3 regions of the Sphingomonas sp. CFBP 13733 genome follow, and region 3 is predicted to be linked to each of the others. Evidence: riboswitches for the same ligand, from Rfam matches in the RefSeq annotation. Region 3 holds a riboswitch; each other region holds the start of a gene.

Region 1 (5,145 bases), on a different contig from region 3:
CCTTGACGAACTGTACGATCCCAACCTTTCGCCCGTGCCCCATCATCCGCACCGCCATGCCGAGCGCCGCGGTGGTCTTACCCTTGCCCGGCCCGGTGTGGACCATGAGCAGGCCCTTTTCGATCGTCTTGGCCGCGACGATCTTGTCCTGGACGACCTTCTTCTTGGCCATCCGCGCCGTGTGCTCCGCCTCGCTCCGCATCAGAATGCTGCCTTCACGCCGGCATAGGCACCGCGACCCTGACCGACATAGCTGAACACCTCCTCGTACCGCTCGTCGAACAGGTTTTCGACCCGACCGAAGACCGATAGCCGGGGCGTCAGCTTGTACGCCGTGTTCAGGTTGACGAGGACATATTCCTGGAGCGAAACGCGGACAGGGACATAGCTCGGATCGGTATAGGCGTCGTCCTGCTGCCTGCCGTTATACCTGACGGTGAGCGTTGCCGAGGCGCGCTGGTCGCGGCTGAACGCGGTCATGTTGACGCTGCCGATATGGTTGGGGCGCCGGATCTCCACGCCCCCGTCCTCGCGCGCCTTCAGATAGGTATAGGCGAGGTCGAAGCGCAACTGCGCAATCGGCTGCGCTGTGGCAAACACCTCGACGCCGTGCTGCGTCGATCGCGTATCGCGGTTGCCGGGCGTTGCGACGAAGTCGGGGGCGGGATAGGTGGTAAAGATCTCGTTCGTCAGCCGACTGTCGAAATAGGTCGCGCCGATCGTCGCACGATCCCCCCCGAAAGCCTGTTCGACCCCGGCTTCCCACCCCTTTGACTTTTCCGGCTTGAGGTTGGGGTTGCCGATATAACGACCGTCCGAATAGCCGAAGAGATCGAAGTAGCCGGGGTTCTTCACGCCCGTCCCGTAGGCGCCGCGCACCCGCGTTCCGGTCGCAAAGCGATAGCTCGCCTGCGCGCGGTAGGTGGTGGTGTCGTCGAACCGGTTATTCTCGTCGCGCCGCACCGATCCGCCGATCGCTAGCGCGTCGTCGATCACGACGTCATACTGTCCGACGATCCCGACATTGTCGGTGTGCCGCCGCCCTGTGAAGACGAACTCCGAAGGGACCGGACTAAGCGTCTGAAATTCCTCACGCTCGACATCGACTGCGGCGGTCAGCCGATGCCGGATGCGATCGGTGCCGAACCGGAAGGCGCTTTCGAACGATCCCTTGTACCGGCGTCCCTTGTTGCCGAAGCTCAAGGCATCGTCGACCAGCGCCCGGCGTGTCGTATCGGCAAACTGGCCGCTGAGCGCATTCGTCCAGCGGCCATCCGCCAGCGCGAGTTCGGCGCGAACCAGCCCGTAATATGCCTCGACCGTGCTGCGCGCGCCTGGCGTATCGACGATCGTGCCGAACTGCGGGCCGCTCAATGCCGTGTCGTTGCTGTCGGCATCGGTATAGCTATAGCGCCCGACGCCCGTGACCTTCAGCGTGTCGGTCGGCGACCAGCTGAGCTTGCCCGTCGCGCCGACGCTCTTCGCGCCGATGTCGCGCGATCCGCCCCGCGCGGTCGGCGTGCCGTCGGTGAGGTAGGTCGAGCTCGATAGCGCGTAATCGAGATTGCCCGCCACGCCCGCGACCCGGGCGCCGCCCGAAAACGTGCCGAACGATCCCCCCTCGGCCCGCAGCGATACGCCCGGGGCCTCCGCGCCGCTGAGCGTGAGATACTGGATGACGCCGCCGATCGCGTCGGACCCGTACAGCGCCGATTGCTGGCCGCGCAGCACCTCGACCCGTGCCGCCTCGTCGGCAATCAGCGTGCCGAAGTCATATTCGCCCTGATAGGGATCGGACACTTCGATCCCGTCGATCAGCACGAGCACGTGATTGCCCTCCGATCCGCGGATCCGGACCTGCGTCGTCCCCCCGACCGCGCCGGTCCGGCTGACCGCCAGTCCGGGGACGTCGCGCAGCACGTCGGACACGATCCGGGTCTGCCGCTGGTCGAGCGTGGCGGCGTCGAGCACCGTCACCGACGCTCCGAGCTGATCGGCGGGAACCGCGTCCCCCGATCGCGATGCGGTGATCACCAGCTCGGCGGCGCCCGCTGCCGCCTCGCCCGTCGCCGCAGTAACCGGATCGGGCTCGGCCGCGGTCGGCGATGCAAAGGCCGTGGCGGTCGCGAGCGCCGCAAGCGAAACGAAAACTCTGGTCATGAAACGATACCCCCGGCGTCACGAGCGACCGGCCGGGGCCTGCCGTCCGATGCCACGGACAGCCGGCGCAACGCTTGGGGTGTACGCCGAACCGCACCCGCCACGCGCGCCGATGCGGCCCCCGCCGCATGGTTCGTCGCTCAGACGGAGTACCGTGCCGCGGTCATCCCCTGGACCATGGCAAGAGCGACCGAGCGCCGGCAGGTCTCCTGGCTCGCGGGTCGACGCCCGGTACGCGACCTTCCCGAGCCCTGCGCTTACGCTCAGGCCTAGTGGTCGCCCCCCCATGATGAAGGGACATGCGCACCGCACTCACCGCTTACAGTTGCAGGGACAGCCGCGGCATGAGGAGGACCGCCTCCCGCACCGCATTCCCTTTGAAGCCCCGAGGGGCACCGACGCGATCTGCGACCCCGGCCTTCACCGGTTTCGCAGGGCGACGGTAGCGCAGAAAATTCCTGCCGCCAATGGGCCTAGAGTCGCGCGAGGATCGCCCGCGCCTGACGTAAGTGCGGCGCATCGATCATCCGCCCATCGAGCTGCAGCGCGCCCGCCTCGGGAGCCGCTGCAAACGCAGCGACGACGGCGTGCGCATGTGCAACGGTCGCCGCATCCGGCGTGAACGCGGCGTTGATCGTGGCGACTTGCGACGGATGAATCGCCATCATGCCGGTAAAGCCGTCACGGCTGCCGCGCGCGGCATAGGCTGCCAGCCCGTCAATGTCCGCGATTGCAGGATAGACCGTCTCGATCGCCGCGACGTCCGCCGCATGCGCGCCGAACAGCAGCAGCGATCGGACGAGCTTATAGGGTTCGGTATAGGACCCGTCGTCCTCACGACTGGTCGCCGCGCCGATCGCCGCGGGCAGGTCCTCTGCGCCCCAGGTCAGGCCACATAACCGGTCGTTGACCCGCGCATATTCGCCCAGTGTGAAGATCGCGGCGGGCACTTCGGTCGCGATTGGCAGGATCGGCGGACAGTCATCGCCATAAGCCTCGACCAGCGCGAGGACGGTCGCGGGTCCCGTCGCCTTGGGCAGCATGATCGCATCGGCGTCCCTCGCGGCAGCGAGATCGTCGTCCAGCCACCCGGAGTCGACGGGATTGATCCGCACCATCCGCACGACGTCGGTGTGGTCCTGCAACGTGGCCCGGACCGCCTCGCGGGCAACGGCCTTGCGGGACAGCGCGACCGAGTCCTCCAGATCGAGGATGATGGCATCCGCCCCGCTCGCCGCGGCCTTCGCAAAACGCTCGGGCCGGTCTGCGGGCACGAACAGCAGCGAGCGCAACCTCATGCCGGCGTCCGCAGCAGCAGTGCCGAGCGGAGGCACTGACAGACGATCTCGTCACGCTGGTTGATCAGCTGGTGCATGAATGTGACGATCCCGGCGTTCGGGCGTGACCGGCTGGGCTTAAGCTCGGCGACCTCGGTCTCGGCGCGCATCGTGTCGCCGATGAAGACGGGTTTCGGATGCACGAGCTTGTCGTAACCGAGATTGGCGACGAGCGTCCCGAGCGTCGTGTCGCTGACCGACAGGCCGACCATCAGCGCGAAGGTGAAGGTGCCGTTGACGAGGATCTGGCCGAATTCACTCGCCTTCGCCGCCTCCGCATCGAGGTGCAGCGGCTGCGGATTGTGCGTCATCGTCGAAAACAGGAGGTTGTCCGTCTCCGTGACGGTGCGGCGGATCTCATGGACGATCCGGTCGCCGACTGCCCATCGGTCGAAATAGCGGCCGGCCATCAGTCATCCTTCTCGATACGCGCGAGCACCATGCCATCGCTCACCTGCCCGCCTTCGATCGCGGTCAGTTCGGCAACCGTCCCGTCGAACGGCGCGACGAGCGAATGCTCCATCTTCATCGCCTCCAGCGTCACGAGCTTCTGCCCCTTTGCGACACGGTCCCCGGCCGCCACGTCGACCGCGATGATCCGTCCCGGCATCGGTGACAAGATAGCGCCGTCCGCTGCCGCCCCCATCGCCGCGCCAGACGCACGCCAAGGCCGCAACTGCCAGGTCTGCCCGGCATCGGAAACGAGGGTGGCATCGACCGGTGCATCGACGCCGCGACCGTCGAGATCGATCGTCACCGCGTCGTCGTCGAGCAGGAACCGCGCGGCCTTCAAAGGGGCCGCGTTGAGACGAAAACCCGCCATCGGCTCGGCGCGTACGAGCGTGCGCGCGGCGTCGATCAGTGCTTCCTCGCTGGGCTGCGCCGGGGGCATCAGCGCCGCCCCCTCGCGCGCAATCAGCCCGGTATCTAGCGTTGCGGCGACGAAATCCTGGTGATCGAGTGCCTGGACGAGAAACCCCGCATTCGACCGGACCGGCCAGACGACCGCCTTGTCCAGCGCCTTCGCCAACGTCTCACGCGCAGCTTCACGCGTGTCGCCCCAGGCAATCACCTTGGCGATCATCGGGTCGTAATAGGACGAGATGTCCGCCCCCTGTTCGACACCCGTATCGACCCGCGTCGCATCACCCAAATCGAACGCCTCGAGCCGCCCGATCGACGGCAGGAACCCCTTGGCGGGATCCTCCGCATAGAGCCGCGCCTCGATCGCCCAGCCGCGGATCGCAAGATGATGCTGCTGCAGCGGCAACGCCTCGCCGCTGGCAATCCGCAGCTGCCACTCGACAAGGTCCTGTCCGGTAATTTCCTCGGTGACGGGATGCTCGACCTGCAACCGGGTGTTCATTTCCATGAACCAGATCCGATCGGCGCGCAGGCCTTCGCTCGCATCGGCGATGAACTCGATCGTACCCGCGCCGACATAGTTCACGGCCTGCGCAGCACGCACCGCCGCCGCGCAGATCGCCGCGCGCGTCGCATCACCCATGCCGGGCGCCGGGGCCTCCTCGATCACCTTCTGATGCCGGCGCTGCAACGAACAGTCGCGTTCGAACAAATGGACGACGTTGCCTTGACGGTCGCCGAACACCTGCACCTCGATATGCCGCGGCGAGAGGATATATTTCTC
Region 2 (5,145 bases), on a different contig from region 3:
GTGATCGCGCTGTATTTCGGGCTGGCGGAGCTTCATCCGGCGATGCTGCCGATCGTGGCGATCGCCGGGGCGTTCGCGGCGCTGGGGTTGCTGTTCGTGCTGGCGGCCGGGTCGCAAAGCGCCTTGTCGCTGATCCTCGCGGGGATTGCGGTCGGTACCCTGGCGGTCGCGGGGGTCAGTCTGGCGCTGAACCTGTCCCCCAACCCATTTGCAGCGATGGAGATCATGACCTGGTTGCTCGGGTCGCTCGAAGACCGGTCGTTCAGCCATGTCGCGCTGGCGCTGCCCTGTATCGCGCTCGGCATGGTGCTGGTCGCCTGGGACGGCCATGCGCTCGACGCGCTGACGCTCGGCGAGGATGGCGCACGCGCGCTAGGCGTCGATCTGCGTCGGACGCTCATGCGGTTGCTGGTCGGGGTGGCGATCGGGGTCGGCGGGGCGGTCGCGGTATCGGGCGCGATCGGGTTCATCGGCCTGATCGTCCCGCATCTCGTCCGGCCGATGACCGATCGTTCGCCGTCGGCGATCCTGCTTCCCTCCGCACTGGGCGGGGCCGCATTGCTCACCTTTGCCGACGTGCTGGTCCGGGTGATCCCGACGTCGAACGAACTCAAGCTCGGGGTCGTCACCGCGTTTCTCGGCGTGCCGGTGTTCCTCGTCCACCTGATGCGCGAGCGGCGGCTATGGTAGCCCTCACCGCGGACCGCCTCAGCGTCCGCCGTGCAGGGCGGGTCGTGGTCGACGATGTCAGTTTCTCGGCAGAGGGCGGCGCGCTCATCGGGATCGTCGGCCCCAATGGGGCGGGCAAATCGACGCTGGTCCAGGCGCTTCTCGGGCTGGTTCCCGCTACGGGAGATATCCTGCTCGACGGGGTTCCGCTGGCGGAGCGCTCGCGACGTGAGATTGCGCGGACGGTCGCGTATCTGCCGCAGGGTCAAAGTCTTCATTGGCCGCTGAGCGTCGAACGTCTCGTCGCGCTGGGCCGCTTGCCCCATCTCGCACCGTTGTCGCGCATTTCTCAGCAGGATCGTGATGCGATTGCCCGTGCGATGGCAGCGGCGGACGTGACCATGCTTGCGGCGCGTGTCGCGACCGAGATTTCGGGGGGCGAGCGGGCCCGCGTCCTGCTGGCAAGGGCGCTCGCGGTGGAGGCGCCGGCGCTGATCGTCGACGAGCCACTCGCGTCGCTCGATCCCGCGCATCAGATCGCAGTCATGGAGATCCTGCGGGCGCAGGCCGCGCGGGGTGTCCTGGTGATCGCCGTCCTGCATGATCTGGGGCTCGCCGCACGCTATTGCGATCGCATCCTCGTGCTAGACGCGGGCCGGCTCGTCGCCCACGGCGCGCCGTCGGCAGTGCTGACGCCGGCGCGGCTGCGTGAAACCTATGGTGTTCGGGCGTGGTTCGGATCGATCGAGGGCGTACCGGTCGTGGTACCGCTGACGCGTGACAGCGCGCAGGGCGATTGACCCGGGCCGCTCGCCCGGCCTATCCCTCTGACCGCGACAGGTTCCCCGGCGACGGGGATGAAAAGGGAACGGGAGAACCCCGGCTGCCCCTGCAACTGTAAGCGGCGAGCCATCGTGCCATCATGCCATTGGGATCCCGGTCCCGAGAAGGCGGCGCGAAGGGCTGTGACCCGTGAGCCAGGAGACCTGCCCGTCGCAGTCGTCTTTCGTCCGGCCAGGGTGCGCCGAGCGGACGGGGGTAAACCCGCGCGACGACATAACCAGCCTGCGGCCTGTGCCGCGGGCGCGTATGTCATGGGGTTTCAATGCCAAATCTACTGGTTCCCGCCGAAGACGGTGCGGCCGTCGTCGCCTGCAGCACCTGCCGCGCGTCCACCGATGCGAAGGACGATGCCGAGGGCATGCGCGGCGGTGCGAGACTCGTCGCGGCGTTGCAGGCGGTCCAGGCGAGTGATCCGCGCTATGCCGGGATTGCGGTCCAGGCGATGCCGTGCCTGTTCGCCTGTCAGGATTTCTGCACTATCCATGTCCGCGGCCCGGCAAAAATCGGCTATGTTCTGGGGCGCTTTACCCCGGATGAGGAGGCGGCGCGCGCGATCCTCGATTATGCCGTGCTGCATGCGGAGAGTGCGGAGGGGCAGGTGCCGTTCCGCCAGTGGCCGGCCGGGATCAAGGGGCATTTCATCACCCGGACGCCCCCCGCCGGCTATGTCGCGCAGTGACGCTTTTCCCGACGGTCGCGGCGTTCGAGGCGGCGCTGGAGGCCCTTCCTGCGGCAGACGAAGCCGCGCGAGGGGCCGCATCGCTGCGGCAAGCACAGTTGACCAAGCCGCCCGGATCACTCGGCCGACTTGAAGACCTCGCAGTCTTCATGGCGGGCTGGCAGGGGCGCGAGCGGCCGCGGTTCGAGCGCGCGAGGGTGGCAATTTTCGCGGGAAATCACGGCGTTGCGGTGCACGGGGTCAGCGCTTTCCCGGTTTCCGTGACCGCACAGATGGTCGAGAATTTCCGCCATGGGGGCGCGGCCATCAATGCGCTGGCGGATGCCGTCGGGCTCGAGCTGATCATCGCCGACATCGATCTGGAAACCCCTACGGCGGATTTCACGACGGCATCGGCGATGGACGAAACCGCGTGTCTCGTCGCACTCAACATTGGCGCCGACGTCGTCGTGCCGGGGCTCGACATGCTTGTCGTGGGGGAGATGGGAATCGGGAATTCTACGTCGGCCGCAGCACTGTGTCTGCGCAGTTACGGCGGAACCGCCGCGGACTGGGTTGGGCCGGGGACGGGGGTTGATGTGGCGGGAATCGCGCGGAAAATTGCGGTGGTCGAGGCGGGGATTGCGCGGCATGATGATTGCCCGCGTACGCCGTTCGAGACGTTGCGGCGCGTGGGGGGGCGTGAAATCGTCGCGATCGCTGGCGCGGTGGTGGCGGCGCGGCTGGCGGGGGTGCCGGTGGTGCTGGACGGATTCATCTCGTCGGCGGCGATCGCGCCGATTGCGGCGGCGTATCCCGGCATCACAGAGCATTGCATTGCCGGGCATTGTTCGGCCGAGCCGGGGCATGAGCGATTGCTTCAAGCGCTGAAACTCGAGCCTTTACTGAGACTTGGGATGCGGCTGGGGGAGGGAAGCGGGGCGGCGGTTGCGGTGGGAGTGATTCGGTCGGCGTTGGCGGCGCATGACGGGATGGCGACGTTTGCCGAGGCGGGGGTGTCGGTGGCGTGAGTGGGCCGTTTCTGCTCCACCTGCTGCGCCATGGCGCGCCTAAACTGACCGGGCGGATGCTGGGGCGGACCGATAGTCCGGTCACGGCGGAGGGGCTGGTGGCCTGTTTCGCGCGGGTAAAACCGCTGAGTTTCAAGCAGATCGTCTGTTCTGATCTCAGGCGATCGCAGGCTATCGCGGATGCGATCGGGCGGGAGCGGGGGCTGGCTCCGACGACTGATGCGCGGTGGCGGGAGCTGGATTTCGGGGATTGGGACGGGCTGGCTACGGCGGAGATCGAAGCTGCGGCGTTGCAGCGGTTTTGGGACGATCCGGACGGTGCACCGCCACCGGGTGGGGAACGGTGGAGCGATCTGGTCGCGAGAATTACCGATGCGATCGAAGACCTTACACCTGAAACCTCATTGATCGTGACACATGGCGGGGCGATCCGGGCGGCGCTGAAATCACTGTGCGGGTTCGGGTCGCGCGAGCTCTGGGCGTTCGATTTGCCCTATGCGGCGTTGATTACATTGCGGATCTGGCCGGACCGGACGGCGCAGATCGTGGCGCTGCAGACGGATCCGGTTTCGTGAAGCGGCTGATCGTCGCCTTCGGCTTCCTGACGCGCGTGCCGGTGCCGCAAGTTGCTGCGGACGCTGAGGATTTTGCTGCGGCGATCCGGTGGTATCCGGTCGTCGGGGCGTGCATCGGGGTGGTCGTCGCGGCGGCGGGGTGGGTCGGCGCGCAGGTCGATCCGTGGACCGGTGCGCTCGCCGCGCTGGTAATTTGGGTAGCGATTACAGGGGCTTTGCACCTGGATGGGCTGGCAGATCTGGCAGACGGGCTGGGTGCCGCGCATGGCAATCGCGACCGGCTGATCGCGGTGATGGCGGATCCGCATATCGGCAGCTTCGGCGTTGTGATGATCGCGCTGCAACTTATTGCAAAACTTGTCTTATTGCATGCCGTTTCGAGTCAGGGATGGGCGGTCGTGATCGTCGTCCCGATGCTCGCGCGGATCGGGCCGTTGTGCTGGGCGCGGTGGGTGCCGCTGCTGCGGGAGGGCGGGCTGGGAGGGATGGTGGCAGGGAAGATCAGGGTGCACGATCTGGTCTTTTGGGGGTGCGTAACAGGGTGTTTAGGGGTGCCTGTGCATGCCGTTGCAGGGGCCCCTGCACTGATCGCGCTATTCGGCTGGTGGCTCATCCGGCGGGTCGGGGGCGTATCGGGGGATTGCCACGGCGCGGGGATCGAATTCGTCGAGACCGGGATGCTAGTCGCGCTTGCCATTGCCGGCCGCGTCTGACCCCGCGAGCTTCGACACTGCGATCAGCGCGTCGATATCGAGATGGCGTTCGAGCGTTTCGGCAATCGCATCGAGCGCGGCGTCGATCGACGCCGCATGATCGGGCCCGACCGCATCGACTCCGAGCCGGCTGAGCCAGGCGCGACGCTGATCCGCGAGGCCGAGCAGGCCGTGGACATAGCTGCCGGAGACGAGCCCGTCGGGACTGACCGCGCCGTCGCGGCGGCCATCGTCGCGGGTCGTGAGCGCGCGCGCGGTGTCGGGGCCGGTGGTTTTGCCGATATGGATCTCATAGCCGTCGAACCGTGCGCCGATCGCGGTGCCGGCGACGCGTTCGAGCGTCTTGGCGGGGGACAGGATCGTCGCGACGTCGAGCAGGCCGAGCCCGGGGGCGATACCGGCGGGACCCTCCAGCCCGTCCGGATCGGCGATGCTGCGGCCGAGCATCTGATAACCGCCGCAAAGCCCGAGCACCGGGCGGCCGCGGCGGCGATGCGCATGGATGTCGATGTCCCAGCCCTGCGCGCGCAGAAAGGCGAGGTCCGGGATCGTCGCCTTGGAGCCGGCGAGGATGATCATGTCGGCGTCGGGGATCGGTTCGCCGGGCGGGACCATGACCAAAGTGACGTCGGGGTCGAGCCGCAGCGGATCGAGAT
Region 3 (5,145 bases):
AGCTCGACCGGTCGATGCTCGCGCGGACCGGGGGGATCGCGTTGACGTTGACCACGGGGCGGATGGTGACGGTGCTCAATCCGGGGGACCGGCACCCGTGGCGCGATCCACCGACGCTGGCGCGGCCAATGCGACGGTTCGGGGCGGCGGGCGATCAGCATGGGCTGGCCGGGGGGGCGGCGTCGGTCCGGTTTCGAGTGCCGGCTCGGGGGTGGTCAGAGCGATAGGTCGCGACTGGGTATGTCGGGTCATGATCCTGCGAAGGTGGGGCCTCCGATTGGGAGGGCCGCAATTCCGAAACGCGGACGATGGTGCCTGGGGCCGTTGGTCACGAACGCCACTGCCGGTTGCGTGGCGGTGATGACCGCCAGCGCCACCCGGCATTCGTCAGTCGTAGCGGCGCAGGATACCCGACAGCTTGCCCTGAACCCGGACCTGTGCGGGCGCATAACGCTGCGGGTCATAGGCGCGGTTGGCCGGGTCGAGCCGGACCATTGCGCCTTCGCGGCGGAAATATTTCAGCGTCGCTTCGCTGTCCTCGATCAGCGCGACCACGATTTCGCCGTCGCGGGCGATCTCGGTACGGCGGATCAGCGCATAATCGCCGTCGAGGATGCCGGCTTCGACCATCGAGTCCCCCGAAACCTCCAGCGCATAATGCTCGCCGGTGCCGAGCAATGCGGCCGGAACGGCCAGCATCGAACTGCCTTCAAAGGCTTCGATCGGGACGCCGGCGGCGATCCGGCCGTGCAGCGGGATCTCGACGACGTCGTTCGCCGCGATGCGGGCGGGCGACGCGGGCGTGGCGCTGGCCGTGTCCGGCGCAGATACGGTGCCGGCCGATGCCGCAGCCGCCTTCGGCCCCGACTTCGCCGCAGTCTGTGCGATTGCAGCCTCGGGACGCTCGGGCATTCGCAGCACTTCGAGCGCGCGCGCCCGGTTGGGCAGGCGCCGGATGAAGTTGCGCTCTTCAAGCGCGCTGATCAGACGGTGCACGCCCGATTTCGATTTCAGGTCGAGCGCGTCCTTCATCTCCTCGAACGAGGGCGACACGCCCGTCTCGGCGAGGCGGTCATTGATGAAGCAGACAAGCTCGTGCTGCTTGCGCGTGAGCATAACGGTTCTCCGTCCGGAACAGACGAGGAACTTCTATGGAACACTTGCAGCTTCGTCAAGCGGTGACGTCACGCGATGACGAGGATTTCCGCCGAGTCGCCCGCCCTCGCCGCCGGCGCGTCGCCATCGCGGATGATCAGGCAGGACGAGCGGGCGAGCGTCAGCAGCATCGAGCTGTCCTGGATGGTCGAGGCATAGGCGCGGCCGTCGCGCAGTTCGGCGCGCATATAGTCGGTCCGCGACTGGTTGGGCGGAAGATCCTCGCCGAGCAGCGCGTGCGTCGTCTGCGGCAGGGGATCGCGCGCGCCGAGCATGTGCGCGACGACGGGGCGGACGAAGAGGATGGCGGTGACGAAGGCGGAGACGGGATTGCCAGGTAGGCCGAGCAGCATCGTCCGCCCGAGCGCGCCCGCCATCATCGGCTTGCCCGGGCGCAGCGCGATCCGCCAGAAGTCGATTGCCCCGCCAGCCGCCTCGATCGCGGGGCGGACGAGGTCGTGATCGCCGACCGACGCGCCCCCCGTGGTCACCAGTAGATCGGCATCGACCCCGGCAAAGGCGTCACGCAGCGTGTCGAGCCTATCAGGCAATATCCCCAGATCGACGATGTCGACGGGCAGATCGGCAAGCATCGCGGCGAGCATGATGCCGTTCGATTCCGGCAGCGGGACGGGATCGTTCGTCGAGCCGGGCGGGACGAGTTCGTCGCCCGTCGCGGCGACCGCGACGCGCAGCCGGCGGCCGACCGACAGCGCGCCGTGCCCGCCGGTCGCAGCGACCGCGATGCGCGCGGGCGTCAGCCGATCGCCGGCCGCGATCAGCCGCGTGCCGATCGCGAAGTCGAGCCCCTTGCGGCGTGTGTTGCGGCCTTCAAAGGCGGGGCCTTCGCCGTCGAGCATCAGCCGGTCGCCGTCGCGCGCGGCCTCTTCCTGAACAAGGACGGTATCAGCGCCGGGCGGCATCGCCGCGCCGGTGAAGATGCGCGTCGCCTCGCCCGGGGCGAGCGTGCCGGCGAAGGGGCGGCCGGCCGCGCTCTCGCCGATGACGGTCCAGGGGCCGGGCAGATCGGCGTAGCGGATCGCATAGCCGTCCATCGCCGAAAGGTCGGTCGCAGGCTGGGTGCGGCGGGCGAGAATGTCCTCCGCCGCCCAGCGACCCATCGCGGAGCGCAGCGGCACGGTTTCGGCCGGCACGCGCGATGCCATGGCGAAGAGGCGGGACTGGGCTTCGGCGACGGGGACGAGAGGGCGCATGCGGGCTCCGTTCAGCGGGGCGATGAAGGTCTGCGCTGCTCGCACGAATGCCGCGGGGCGGAAAGCGGGCAACGCCGCGACCGGCAGGACACCGGTCGGTTATGCGATCAACGTACGAGGTAAGGCAGACGTTGCGGTGAGATGGGACGACATGCCCTGCGTTGCGTCGCGCGCAAATCCTGTCGTCAGCGCAGGCAAAACGCGCTAGCCCTGTGGCGCAGGTCCGACGCAAGCCGGATCCGCACAGATCGCGTCGGTGCCCCTCGGGGCTTGAATGGGAATGCGGTGCGGGGTTTGCCCCAAGACCGCAGCTGTCCCTGCAACTGTAAGCGGCGAGCGACACGCACGCGCCCCCTGCGACGGGGGCAGCCACTGGGCCGATGGCCTGGGAAGGTGTGCGTCGAGCCTTGACCCGTGAGCCAGGAGACCTGCCGGCGTCTGGTCGCTCTTGTCCCGGTCCAGGGGGTGGCCGAGGCACGGTGAACGCCGTCTGAGCGACGACCATGCGGCGGGGGCCGCATCGGCGACGCATGCCGGCCGCTCAGGGCGTCCGGTCGGCGCGCGTCCCGGTCGTTCGCGGCAGGCCCCCGTCCTCGTCGGACGCCGGGGATGTGCCAATGACCAAGATCATGACCGGGCGGACCGCCGGTCGTTCGACGCGACACCGGATCGGCTGGATGTTCGCGATGCTGGTGGCGGCCAATATCGCCGCCTGGGGATGGGCGTTCGCGCTGTTCCAGGCGCAGCCGCTGATGCTGGGCACCGCGATGCTCGCCTGGGGGCTGGGGCTGCGGCATGCGGTCGACGCGGATCATATCGCGGCGATCGACAATGTGACGCGCAAGCTGATGCAGGACGGGCAACGGCCGATCGGGGTCGGCTTCTGGTTCGCGGTCGGTCATTCGGCGATCGTCCTGATCGCCGCGGTCGGAATCGCGCTGACCGCGAGCGCGCTGGCGCAGTTCGAGGCGTTCAAGCAGGCGGGCGGGGTGATCGCGACGCTGGTCTCCGCGCTGTTCCTGTTCACGATCGCGGCGATGAACCTGATCATCCTGCGATCGGTGTGGCGGACCTTCGGCCATGTCCGCGGCGGCGGGCGTTATGTCGAGGAGGATCTCGACCTGCTGCTCGGCAATCGCGGGCTGCTCGCGCGGCTGTTCCGGCCGATGTTCCGGCTGGTCACGCGCAGCTGGCACATGGCGCCGCTCGGCTTCCTGTTCGGGCTGGGGTTCGACACCGCGACCGAAGTCGCGATTCTCGGCCTGTCGGCGAGCCAGGCAGCGGACGGGCTGTCGATCGGCACGGTGCTGGTGCTGCCGGTGCTGTTCGCGACGGGCATGGCGCTGGTCGACAGTGCCGACGGGGTGGTGATGCTCGGCGCGTATGAATGGGCGTTCGTGAAGCCGATCCGCAAGCTCTATTACAACATCACGATCACGCTGATCTCGGCGATCGTCGCGATCGCGATCGGCGGAATCGAGACGCTCGCGCTGCTGGCATCGAAGCTGGGCCTGAGCGGGGGCGTGTGGGACGTCGCTTCGGCGCTGGGTGAGAATTTCAACGGGCTGGGCTTTGCGATCATCGCGCTGTTCGTGGCGTGCTGGGTGCTGAGTTTCGCGATCTACCGGTGGAAGCGGTTCGACGAGATCGAGGTGGTGCGGGGGTAACGAGCAGCGTCGTCATCCCGGGCTCGACCCGGGACCCAGGGCCAGGCAGCGCATTACGCGTAGCTCTGGGTCCTGACTTTCGTCAGGATGACGGAGGTCAGGTGCATTGGCACAGTCGCCAAACTCCTCTAAACCCAACCCCGAGGTTTGGTTCTACCGAACCTCAACAGATCGCGCCGGTGCCCTTCGGGGCTTGAATGGGAATGCGGTGCGGGAGCTTTGCCTCCCAATGCCGCGGCTGTCCCTGCAACTGTAAGCGGTGAGCGAGACGCACAGGCCCCCGATGCGGGGGCAGCCACTGGGTCACGAGACCTGGGAAGGCGTGCATCGAGCTTCGACCCGCGAGCCAGGAGACCTGCCAGCGTCATGGTCGCTCTTGCCTTGATCCAGGGGATGGTCGCGGCACGGTACTCCGTCTGAGCGACGAACGCGTGCGGCCGTCAGGTCGTGCGCGCGTGTGGCTGCGGGCGTGCGTCCGTCCGTGGCTGTCGTTCCGACGCCCGGAGAGTATCGCATGACCGACCCCCAGCCGACCCTGGCCAAGATTCCCGTTACCATCGTCACCGGGTTTCTCGGCGCGGGCAAGACCACGCTGATCAGCCACCTAATCCGCAACGCCGGGGGCCGGCGGCTCGCGGTGATCGTCAACGAATTCGGCACGCTCGGCATCGACGGCGATATCTTGAAGGGGTGCGCAATCCCCGATTGCCCGGCCGAGAATGTCGTCGAGCTCGCCAATGGCTGTATCTGCTGCACCGTCGCGGACGATTTCATCCCGACCGTCGAGACGTTGCTCGCGCTCGACCCGCGGCCCGACCATATCCTGATCGAGACGTCGGGGCTCGCCCTGCCCAAGCCTTTGCTCAAGGCGTTTGACTGGCCCGCGATCCGGTCGCGGATCACGGTCGACGGGGTGATCGCGCTGGCCGATGCGGAAGCGGTCGCCGCGGGACGGTTCGCGCCCGACCTCGCCGCGATCGAGGCGCAGCGTCGCGCCGATCCGAGCGTCGATCACGAGACGCCGCTCGCCGAGGTGTTCGAGGACCAGCTTGCCTGTGCCGACCTGGTGCTGCTGACCAAGGCGGATCTGGCGGGCGAGGCGGGGGTCA

The links. Region 3 has a riboswitch for cobalamin ahead of IFT71_RS15035 (HoxN/HupN/NixA family nickel/cobalt transporter). Riboswitches for the same ligand answer to the same signal wherever they lie in the genome.
Region 1: another riboswitch for cobalamin. It lies ahead of IFT71_RS03150 (TonB-dependent receptor plug domain-containing protein); the one in region 3 lies ahead of IFT71_RS15035 (HoxN/HupN/NixA family nickel/cobalt transporter).
Region 2: another riboswitch for cobalamin. It lies ahead of IFT71_RS03125 (DUF1636 domain-containing protein); the one in region 3 lies ahead of IFT71_RS15035 (HoxN/HupN/NixA family nickel/cobalt transporter).

The regions. Positions count from the first base shown of each region.
Region 1 is NZ_JACYUP010000001.1:737,740-742,884, forward strand. It holds gene cobO (cob(I)yrinic acid a,c-diamide adenosyltransferase) at 1-202, opposite strand, end outside; gene IFT71_RS03150 (TonB-dependent receptor plug domain-containing protein) at 202-2,160, opposite strand; cobalamin riboswitch at 2,343-2,575, opposite strand; gene IFT71_RS03155 (HpcH/HpaI aldolase/citrate lyase family protein) at 2,634-3,458, opposite strand; gene IFT71_RS03160 (MaoC family dehydratase) at 3,455-3,907, opposite strand; gene IFT71_RS03165 (acetyl/propionyl/methylcrotonyl-CoA carboxylase subunit alpha) at 3,907-5,145, opposite strand, start outside.
Region 2 is NZ_JACYUP010000001.1:730,979-736,123, reverse strand. It holds gene IFT71_RS03135 (FecCD family ABC transporter permease) at 1-690, shown strand, start outside; gene IFT71_RS03130 (ABC transporter ATP-binding protein) at 684-1,469, shown strand; cobalamin riboswitch at 1,491-1,677, shown strand; gene IFT71_RS03125 (DUF1636 domain-containing protein) at 1,775-2,191, shown strand; gene cobT (nicotinate-nucleotide--dimethylbenzimidazole phosphoribosyltransferase) at 2,188-3,201, shown strand; gene IFT71_RS03115 (histidine phosphatase family protein) at 3,198-3,776, shown strand; gene cobS (adenosylcobinamide-GDP ribazoletransferase) at 3,773-4,489, shown strand; gene IFT71_RS03105 (cobyric acid synthase) at 4,457-5,145, opposite strand, start outside.
Region 3 is NZ_JACYUP010000004.1:536,413-541,557, forward strand. It holds gene IFT71_RS15020 (ComEC/Rec2 family competence protein) at 1-227, shown strand, start outside; gene lexA (transcriptional repressor LexA) at 388-1,116, opposite strand; gene IFT71_RS15030 (molybdopterin molybdotransferase MoeA) at 1,185-2,369, opposite strand; cobalamin riboswitch at 2,607-2,819, shown strand; gene IFT71_RS15035 (HoxN/HupN/NixA family nickel/cobalt transporter) at 2,999-4,036, shown strand; cobalamin riboswitch at 4,197-4,413, shown strand; gene cobW (cobalamin biosynthesis protein CobW) at 4,551-5,145, shown strand, end outside.